3 regions of the Arthrobacter sp. 7Tela_A1 genome follow, and region 3 is predicted to be linked to each of the others. Evidence: riboswitches for the same ligand, from Rfam matches in the RefSeq annotation. Region 3 holds a riboswitch; each other region holds the start of a gene.

Evidence for each region. A riboswitch is a leader RNA that binds a small molecule or an ion and turns the genes downstream of it on or off. The one in region 3 is predicted to bind S-adenosylmethionine.
Region 1: linked by a shared signal. The riboswitch ahead of TVB01_RS15435 (flavin reductase family protein) and the one ahead of TVB01_RS13905 (methionine ABC transporter ATP-binding protein) in region 3 are both predicted to bind S-adenosylmethionine.
Region 2: linked by a shared signal. The riboswitch ahead of TVB01_RS00050 (bifunctional o-acetylhomoserine/o-acetylserine sulfhydrylase) and the one ahead of TVB01_RS13905 (methionine ABC transporter ATP-binding protein) in region 3 are both predicted to bind S-adenosylmethionine.

What each region holds. Positions count from the first base shown of each region.
Region 1 covers NZ_JAXIOO010000051.1:15,441-18,708, forward strand. Annotated here, with positions in the region: gene aspS (aspartate--tRNA ligase) at 1-1,215, shown strand, start outside; gene TVB01_RS15435 (flavin reductase family protein) at 1,445-1,951, opposite strand; SAM riboswitch class IV at 1,997-2,116, opposite strand; gene TVB01_RS15440 (MFS transporter) at 2,220-3,268, opposite strand, start outside.
Region 2 covers NZ_JAXIOO010000001.1:7,551-10,818, reverse strand. Annotated here, with positions in the region: gene TVB01_RS00050 (bifunctional o-acetylhomoserine/o-acetylserine sulfhydrylase) at 1-1,264, opposite strand, end outside; SAM riboswitch class IV at 1,332-1,450, opposite strand; gene TVB01_RS00045 (VOC family protein) at 1,596-2,237, shown strand.
Region 3 covers NZ_JAXIOO010000039.1:4,390-7,657, reverse strand. Annotated here, with positions in the region: gene TVB01_RS13915 (LLM class flavin-dependent oxidoreductase) at 1-290, opposite strand, end outside; gene TVB01_RS13910 (methionine ABC transporter permease) at 318-983, opposite strand; gene TVB01_RS13905 (methionine ABC transporter ATP-binding protein) at 976-1,767, opposite strand; SAM riboswitch class I at 1,864-1,966, opposite strand; gene TVB01_RS13900 (hypothetical protein) at 2,126-2,695, shown strand; gene TVB01_RS13895 (CoA-binding protein) at 2,692-3,108, opposite strand; gene TVB01_RS13890 (alpha/beta fold hydrolase) at 3,192-3,268, opposite strand, start outside.

The sequences.
Region 1 (3,268 bases), on a different contig from region 3:
TCCCCGCAGCTGTTCAAGCAGCTGCTGCAGGTGGGCGGCTTCGAGAAGTACTACCAGATTGCCCGCTGCTACCGCGACGAAGACTTCCGCGCTGACCGCCAGCCGGAGTTCACACAGCTGGACATCGAAGCCAGCTTCGTGGAAGAGAACGACATCATTGCCCTCGGCGAGCAGATCGTGAAGGCGCTGTGGAAGCTGATCGGCGTCGAGATCCAGACCCCGATCGCCCGGATGACCTACGCCGACGCCATGGCACGCTACGGCTCGGACAAGCCGGACCTGCGCTTCGGCTTGGAACTGACTGAGCTCACCGAGTTCTTCAAGGACACCACCTTCCGTGTCTTCCAGGCACCGTACGTCGGCGCCGTCGTGATGCCGGGCGGTGCCTCGCAGGCCCGCCGCACGCTGGATGCCTGGCAGGAATGGGCCAAGCAGCGCGGTGCCAAGGGCCTGGCCTATGTGCTGGTCCAGGAAGACGGCACCCTCACCGGTCCGGTCGCCAAGAACCTCACCGACTTCGAGCGCGAGAACCTGGCCGAGAAGGTCGGCGCCAAGCCCGGCGACTGCATCTTCTTCGCCGCCGGCGACGCGTCCTCCGCACGGGCCCTGCTCGGTGCGGCCCGCGTGGAAATTGGCCACCGCACCGGCCTGATCGATCCCAAGGACTGGGCCTTCGTCTGGATCGTTGACGCCCCGATGTTCGAGCCCGCCGCCGCGGCCGTTGCCGCCGGTGACGTTGCCGCAGGCGAAGGCGAGTGGACTGCCGTGCACCACGCCTTCACCTCGCCGAAGCCCGAGTTTGTGGACACCTTTGACACGGATCCCGGCTCGGCCCTGGCCTACGCCTACGACATCGTGTGCAACGGCAACGAGATTGGCGGCGGTTCCATCCGTATCCACCGCCGCGACGTGCAGGAACGCGTGTTCAAGGTCATGGGCATCTCCGAGGAGACCGCCCAGGAGCAGTTCGGCTTCCTGCTCGAAGGCTTCAAGTACGGCGCTCCGCCGCACGGCGGCATCGCCTTCGGGTGGGACCGCGTGGTGGCCCTGCTGGCCGGTGCCGACTCCATCCGCGACGTCATCGCCTTCCCGAAGTCCGGCGGCGGCTACGATCCGCTGACCTCCGCTCCGGCGCCGATCAGCGCCCAGCAGCGCAAGGAAGCCGGCGTGGACTTCAAGCCGGAGAAGAAGCAGGAGAAGCCCGCAGAGGCTTAACTGCAGCTAACAGTGCCCGGCCACCGAAGGGTGTGCCGGGCACTGTGCTTTCGGAGTCCGTACTGGAACTCATCCAGCACGCCCTCCCGTCCCAGGATTTGCGGGGGAGTGGCCCCGGCGGAAGACCGGAACGGGTTTCCAGGCTGGACAGACTCCTGTGAGCCGCTGTGTGCTTCATGAGTTTGCGCGGGCTCGATGAGTCCATATGGGTTCGATGAGTTTCCGCCGGTCAGGCGAAGGCAGGAACCGCCAGATTGCGGAACGCCGAACCGTGGAAGACGAGTGGCTCATGGGCATCCCCGTGGGTGGAATAGCCATGGACCCGGAGCAGCACTACGGCGTGGTCCCCGGCCGGGACCTCGTTCTCCACCGACGTCTCCAGCCAGAGCGCTGCCTCGTCGAGGAACAGGGCACCGGAAGCGGCGTCGTGCAGGTCGAGTCCGGCAAAGCGGTCGCCGTCGCGGGAAGCGATCTGGCGGCAGACGCCGTCGTGCCCGGAACCCAGGACGGAGACTCCGATGCGCCCCGCCTGCTTCAGCACCGGCCAGGTCCGGGAGGTGTTCTGCACGGCGAACATCACCAGCGGCGGGTCCATGGACACCCCTACGGTGAAGGACGAGGCGACGATCCCCTGGGGAACGCCGTCGACCACGGCACACAGCGCGGCAATACCTGACGGAAAACGGCCAAAGGCACGGCGGAGTGCCGCCGGCTGAAAATCGGTTTCAAGAGACATGGGGATCCTTCGCCTGACGCATCTCCGTGCTGGGCAGCAGCGAAGGTGCTGTACTTGCGGCACCGGGAAATCCGCCGGAGCCGCCGAATCGTCACCTGGAGCACCCCGCTACGGCGAGAGGGTTGCCGTCCAGCCGGCCAGGGCCTGTGGCTGGAACTCTTGATTCTGTCCACCAATCTAGGGGCGCGGCATGGCGGGTGCAAACCCGGGGTGCACGGCGTACATACGCCGCAACAGTTCGTAACGGGGTGTCTTGGGAGTGCGGCCGTTATTCCGGCAGCAGCTCCCGGGGTGTGTTCGCCGTGTCCGGACCGGGACGGTCCCGGACGCCCATCTTCGCCAGCGCCAGCGGTCCCAGCACGCTTCCGGCCAGCAGGATGGCAGCGAAGACCAGGCAGGCGGCCTGCCAGGAGTCCCCGGCGTACAGGAAGCCCGCGAGCAGCGAACCAACGGCTGCGCCGAGCAGACCCGCGTTTCCGAGAATGCTCATCGCCCGGCCGAGGAGGCGCGGGTTCAGCTCGGCGGCTACCTCCCCGTACATCGGCAGCAACAGCGCCCAGGAAACGCACGTGAGTACCCAGAGCGCCGCTATGGCCAGGGGTGCTGGGGAGAAGGCGAGTCCGGCCGCCGTCAGCGCCGAGGCGATGCTCGCTGTGACGTAGCCCGTGCGGCGTCCGTACCGCTGCACGAACCGGTGCAGCATCCGCGGCAGCATGGTGAGCACTATCCCGCCGGGGAGATACACCAGCGCGATCTGGTAGACCTCAAGCCCAAATGCTCCCTGCAGGTGCAGCAGGAGCAGCAGGCCGACGCCGGCTTCGGCCACGGCTGTTCCTCCGGCGACAAACAGCAGGGGAGCCATCCGGACCACATCGCCGCGGTAGCTCCGCGGTGGATGCAGCGAGTCCCGAACCGGCCCGGAACCGTCTTCCGGCGACGTCGGACGCCTGCGCGGAGCGCAAAGCAGCACCACGGCGGCGGCGGTACAGGCGAGGGCGAGGGCACCCAGGACTCCGGCAAATCCGACGGCGGGCAGCAGCACCATCGCCGGCACCCAGAAAAACCAGGAACCAAATGCTTCGGAGGAGAGCAGGCCCGCCATGGAACCTGAATCACGGTCCAGGTACTCTGCGGCAAGGGCGCGGACCGACACCCAGAAGAGGGCCCCGCCCACACCGCCCAGGATCGCCGCACCGAAGGCAACGGACAAGGAACCGGCCAGTGCGTAGCCAAGGCAGCTCACGGCATAGAGCGCAGCGCCGGAGGCCGCGGTGACGGTCCTCGGCCGCTTATCCGCCAGCCAGCCCGCTGCCGGGC
Region 2 (3,268 bases), on a different contig from region 3:
CCACGTGCTCCAACCCGACCGAGAGCCGCACCAGGCCCGGGCTGACCCCTGCCGCTGTCTGGGCCTCCGCCCCCAGCTGGCTGTGGGTGGTCGACGCCGGATGGATCACCAGCGAGCGGACGTCGCCGACGTTCGCCACGTGCGAGTGCAGCTGGAGCGCATCGACGAAGCGCTTGCCGGCTTCGACACCCCCGTCGATTTCAAAGGACACGATCGCACCGGTGCCGCGGGGCCCGTACTTGCGGCCTCGTTCGTACCACGGGCTGGACTTCAGGCCTGCGTACGCGACGGAAAGGACGTCGTCGTGCGTCTCCAGCCATTCCGCGACGGCGACGGCGTTTTGAACGTGCCGCTCCAGCCGGAGGCTGAGCGTTTCCAGACCCTGGCCGATCAGGAAAGCGTTGAACGGTGATACTGCCGAACCGAGGTCCCGCAGCAGCTGGACCCGTGCCTTCAGGATGAAGGCCAGGTTGGCGCCCAGTGCACCGTTGACCCCGAGGTCCCGGGCGTACACCAGGCCGTTGTAGCTCTCATCAGGGCTATTGAAGCCGGGGAACTTTTCCGGATCGGCGGCGAAGTCGAAGTTGCCGGAGTCCACGATCACGCCGGCCATCGCGGTGCCGTGCCCTCCGAGGTACTTGGTGGCGGAGTGCACCACGATGTCCGCTCCCCATTCGATGGGGCGGATGAGGTAAGGGGTGGACAGCGTGTTGTCCACGATGAGGGGAATGCCCGCCTCATGCGCGACGGCGGAAAGTCCCTCCAAGTCCAGGACATCCTGGCGTGGATTGGAGACGACTTCGCCAAAGAATGCCTTGGTGTTGGGCTGCACGGCTTCGCGCCACTGGTCCAGGTTGTCCGGGTCGGCGACGAAGGTGACGTCGATGCCGAACTTCTTCAGGGTGTGCTTGAAGAGGTTGTACGTTCCGCCGTACAGGCTGGGGCTGGCCACGATGTGGTCCCCTGCCTGGGCCAGGTTGAGGATCGCGTAGGTTTCCGCGGCCTGCCCGGAGGCAAGCAGCAGGGCCCCAACGCCGCCTTCCAGGGAAGCGATGCGGTTCTCCACTGCTTCCTGGGTGGGGTTGCCGATCCGGGTGTAGATCGGAGCCAGCTCTGCGAGCGCGAAACGGTTCGCTGCCGCTTCTGCGCTGGGGAAAACGAAGGACGTCGTTTGGTAGATGGGAAGGGCACGGGCGCCGGTGGTGGCGTCGGGCTCCTGTCCTGCATGGATCTGGCGGGTTTCGAATGACCAGTTGGCAGACATGTTGCTCCCTTAATGACCAGGGGCCCCACAGGTACCGATGCCGGAAGAACTCCGGTACCAGACGTGTGGCCCGCGCTTGCCGGGACACCCTTTGTGGTGTCCAGCCAGGTCTTCACCCGGGGCACCCCACCGCGGTTGGAGGGTTGCCGGCCAGCAAGCCGGGGCTATCTGCTGGCACTCATGACCTGTACCAATAGAACCAACGGAGCCGGAGTTGCGCAACCCATATGACGCAGCGTGAATCCGGGAAAATCCGCAGATCCAGATACGTTTTGCGGAGCTAAGGCTTGCCTTGGTCGAGACACAGGTCACAACGTGCCAAGATGTTCGCATGCGCCTGGATCATGTTTCTTACGCCTGCGAATCCGACGGCCTGCTGGCCACCACGGAACGTATTGCTTCTGCCCTTGGAACCGACTTTGTGAAGGGCGGGGTGCATCCCCGCTTTGGCACCCGGAACATGATCATTCCGTTGGCCAACCAGCAGTACCTGGAAGTGGTTGAGGTCCTGAATCACCCCGCTTCCGACAAGGCACCTTTTGGCCAGGCCGTCCGTGCCCGGTCCGAGGCAGGCGGCGGCTGGATGGGCTGGTGCGTCGCCGTGGACGACCTCGCACCTTTCGAGGAACGGCTCGGCCGCTCCGCCGTCCCCGGAAACCGCAAGTTCCCCGACGGGCAGGAACTGACGTGGCAGCAGATCGGCATCAACGGCCTGATCGCCGACCCGCAGGTCCCCTATATGCTCCGCTGGGATGAGGACAAGGCCGACCTCCATCCCTCCCGTGCCTTTGCGGGCACAGTCTCCCTGGATTCCCTTAAGATTGCCGGGTCCGCCCAGCGCGTCACCGAATGGCTCGGCCAGCCGGTGGAGAACCCGCTCGACGGCCTTGGCGTCACCTGGGTCTCCCCCAAGGGAACCCCCGGCATCATGTCTGTGACCTTCGGGACTGAGAAGGGTCTCGTCGAGATCTAGGTTCCGTTGCCTTCGTGGCCGGGGTTCCCCTCTCCTTCGGGCCGGGCCCGTCAGTCTTGGTGAAGGCTGTGGCCGCTGTCCCGGTGCTTAGTTCCCAGCCACCACTTCCCGCGTTCCGGCGATTCGGTGCACTTCGTCCAGGAATCCGGCTGTGCTTCTTCCCTGGGATCCGGTTGCGCTTCGTCCCAGGGATCCGGCTAGCCCGCCCACACTGCGCGCCTTGCCGCCTTGCCACCGTGCTCAGTGCCGGCGTTCCGCTGCACTCCGGCGTTCCGCTGCACTCCGGGGTTTTGCTGCACTCCGCGGTTTTGCTGCACTCAGTCCTCCGAAACGCTGCACAAAGGGAAAACACTGCATTCTGTGACCCGGTTTTGCTGCGTTCCGGAACTTTCTAGACCTCCTGGGAAAATACTGCGCGGCGCCATGACCGGATTTTCCCTTAGCGGATTATTCCGCCCTTAACGCAGTTTTTCCGACAAGGACCGCCCGCTGCAAGGGCCTGACCTTGTCCACAGATTCGTTGCTGCACCCCGTGTTTGACCCCGCAGCATTCCACGCTGGATCCATGAGCGCAGACCTGCTTTTCTCCGTCGATGCCGATCGTGACGGGCCCGGACGTCGTTCCCTCGCACTGCGGTGCACAAGGGGAGAGCTGGTCCGGGTCAGACCCGGCGTCTATCTGGATGGACAGTCCTGGGCCGGGCTTCGCCCCTGGGAGCGCGAGCGCTTAAGACTCGCGGCGGCCGTAGAATCCGGAAGGACCCGACGGGTCCTCATCCAGCAGTCGGCGGCCGCGATCTGGGGAATTCCGACGATCGGAACGGCGCGTGAGGTCATGCTGCTCGCGTTGTCTCCCGTCAACGGACACAGCCACGGTGACCTCCGCTGGGCTCGGAGACGCCTGCTGGAACCGCTGGCTACGGTCGACGGACTGCCCGTCACATCCAGGGCCCAAACCGTTCTGGACATGGCTGCGTACCTGCCCTTCGAGCAATCAGTTCCGGCAATGGACCACGCCATCCGCCCCGACC
Region 3 (3,268 bases):
AGCAGCGGATCGTTGGCCGGCACCTGCAGCCCGCGGCGCACATGGGAGGCCCAGCCGCCGTCGTGGTTTCCGTACAGGCCCACGACGTCGGCGAAGAACAGGGCGTCGAACTTCGCGTCTTCGAGCTGCCGGGCAAGGTCTGTCCAGAAGGACAATTCGTTGAAGCGGTGCTGTTCGGCGTCAGGGTGGCGCCACTGGCCGCCGCGGATGTGGCTGGTGGTGTTCATCAGGAAGGCGTTCAACAGCAGGCGGGGCCGGGGCCCGGAAAAACGGGTACTTGGAGTGCTCATGGAGGAAACTTTCGGTAGGAGGGGAAGCTAGAGGCGCTTGTCAGCGCGGCGGGAGAACCAGGAGCCGCCCAGCTGCACGGCCTGGACCAGCAGGACCATCAGCACAATCGCGGTGAGCATCAGCCCGGTTTCGTAGCGGTAGTAGCCGTACCGGATGGCAAAGTCACCGATTCCGCCGCCGCCCACCAGTCCGGCCATGGCGGAGTAGGAGATGAAGCTGACGGTCATGATGGTGACGGAGCTGATCAGGGCCGGACGCGCTTCGACCAGCAGGACGTCGCGAACGATTTGCCCGCGGGTGGCGCCCATGGACCGGGCGGCCTCCACCACGCCGCCGCCCAGAGCGGTGATGTTCTGCTCCACGAACCGGGCAAAGTAGGGGATGGCGTTGATGGTCAGCGGCACGATGACGGCCGCGGTGCCGATGGTGGTTCCCACCACGAAGCGGGTGAAGGGGATGATCGCGATCAGCAGGATCAGGAACGGAAAGGAACGCACCAGGTTCACCAGAGAGTCCAGGACCCGGTGCAGCCGCGGTTTGTGCCCCAGCCCGTCCGGCCCCAGGGCGTAGAGCAGCACGCCCAGCGGGGTGCCGATCAGCACCGCCAGCGGGATCGCGACCAGCAGCATGGTGCCGGTCTGCCCCAGTGCGGCGAGCAGTTCCGGCCAGACTTCGGCAATGCGCTCAAGCAACGCGGGCTCCTTCCCGGCGCGCAGCCCGGTCCAGGGAGATTTCGTCAGAGATCAGGTACCGTCCGATCGAGGTGGCCGGCGTGAACCCTGGCCGGGCCAGCTCCGTGAGCGCGAACTGCTCCACGACCCGGCCTTCCTCCATGACGGCCACGTTGTCCGCTATGGCTTTGATGACGTTCATTTCGTGCGTCACCACCACGATCGTGATGCCGAACCGCGCGTTGACGTCGCTGAGGTACTGCAGCACGGACGCGGTGGTGCGGGGGTCGACGGCGGAGGTCGGCTCATCGCACAGCAGCACCTTGGGCCGGGTGGCCAGGGCACGGGCTATGGCAACCCGCTGCTTCTGACCACCGGAGAGCTTCGCCGGGTACGTCCGCGCTTTCTCCGACAGGTCGACGACGGCGAGCGCCTCCAGTGCGCGGGCCCTGCGTTCGGCAGCGTTCTTCACTCCCGCGAACTTGAGCGAGAGCTCCACGTTCTGCGCGGCTGTGCGGTTATTCAGCAGGTTGAAGTGCTGGAAGATCATCCCGATCTCATGCCGTGCGGCGCGCAGCTCGGCATCGGCCAGAGCTGTCAGGTCCGTTCCGTCCACCAGGACCCGGCCCGAGGCGGGACGTTCCAGGAGGTTGATGTTGCGCAGCAGCGTGGATTTACCCGCACCGGAAAACCCGATGATGCCCTGGATGCTGCCTTTGGGGATGTCCAGGGACACGTTGTCCACGGCGGTGAAACTGGATCCGCCGGTGTCAAAAACGGTCGAAACATTCTCGATCCGGATCATGCTCTCCTCCTTCAGGTTGTGAAGGTGCGCGCCGCGGAGTCCACGGCTTCAGCGCGCCGAGGCACGTTTGAAGGGGACCAAAAGATAGCGGGTGCTTCTCCATCGGTCCTGGCGGTAGCACCCCTCTGCTCCGTATGAATTACGGAAGGGGTTGCTGCGGCGTCACGGAGCCAGGTCTCTCAGCCGCTCTGGATGGTTACGGGTTCATGCTGTCCGCTGGCGAGAGCCCGCGCAATGTTGTGACCGCATATGACGCAGTGCGTCCGGGCGTGACGTGCACCACCTGGGTCGCCAAGAGTTTTCCCACGTACGGCGCGGGCTGGGGCCTGCAGCATCTTCGTCGGGCAGGATGGAAGGCGTGATTCCGACGCAGCGCCCGCCGCTTTCCACCGATCTCAGCGAAACGGAGTACCTCCGCTGGTATTGGCTGAAGGAGGAATTGCAGGCCTTCGCCCGGGCAAACGGCCTCAGCGCCGCAGGCTCAAAGGCCACTGTCAGCTCACGCGTCGCGGCTTGCCTGGCTGGACGGTCCCTGGCGGAAGCGCCCGGCCGCCCGCCGCGCCGGCCGGCGCCGCTGGTCCCGCCGCTGACGATCCATACGGTGGTTCCTGCCGGACATCCGTGCAGCCAGGTGCTCCGGGAGTTCTTCGTCAACGCACTGGGACCCGGTTTCCGGTTTGATGCGCCCATGCGGGCGTTCTTCGCGGCCAATGACGGCACTGCGACGCTGGCCGCGGCCCTGGACCACTGGCATGCCACCCGATCCGCCGCCGCCCGGCCAATCGGGCCTCAGTTTGAGCTCAACCGGTTCTCCCGGGACTGGCATGCCTCCCACCCCGGCGGCACCCGGGACCAGATGCTCGCGGCGTGGAAAAGCCACCGTTCACTGCCGGTGGACCTGCGCCCGACAGGTCCGGCTCAGTCCTAGAGCCCGAAGCGTCCCGCTTCAATAACGGGGCAGGTATCCATGACGACGTCGAGCCCCGCTTCGGCGGCGCGCTGGGCGGCCGCCTCATCCACGACGCCGAGCTGCAGCCAGACGGCTTTGGCTCCAACCTCGATGGCCTGGTCCACAATGTCCCCGACCCGGGATGAATTCACGAAACAGTCGACGACGTCGATCTGGCCCGGGATCTCAGCCAGCCTGGTGTATCCCTTGTTGCCGAAGACGTCGTCGCCGGCCAGGTTCACCGGGACGATCTCCATCCCCAGCGAGTCCTGGACGAATTTGGAAACACCCACCGCGGGCCGCAGCGGATTATTCGAGAGACCCACCACTGCCCAGCGTCCTTTGGATGAGAGCAGGCGGGATATAACCTCGGGATCATTGCGGTGTGCCATTCTGGCCCTCCCTCCGGTTGGAACTCAACGGGTCTTCAGCGTACGCGCCGTCCTGCGACGGGTCGATCCGGCGTCCGCGGCCCCTAATCCAGGAAATCGCTGACTGCCTCGGCAAGCACTGCATCGTCCAGTCCGTGCCAGGATCCCTCAAGCAGCTGGA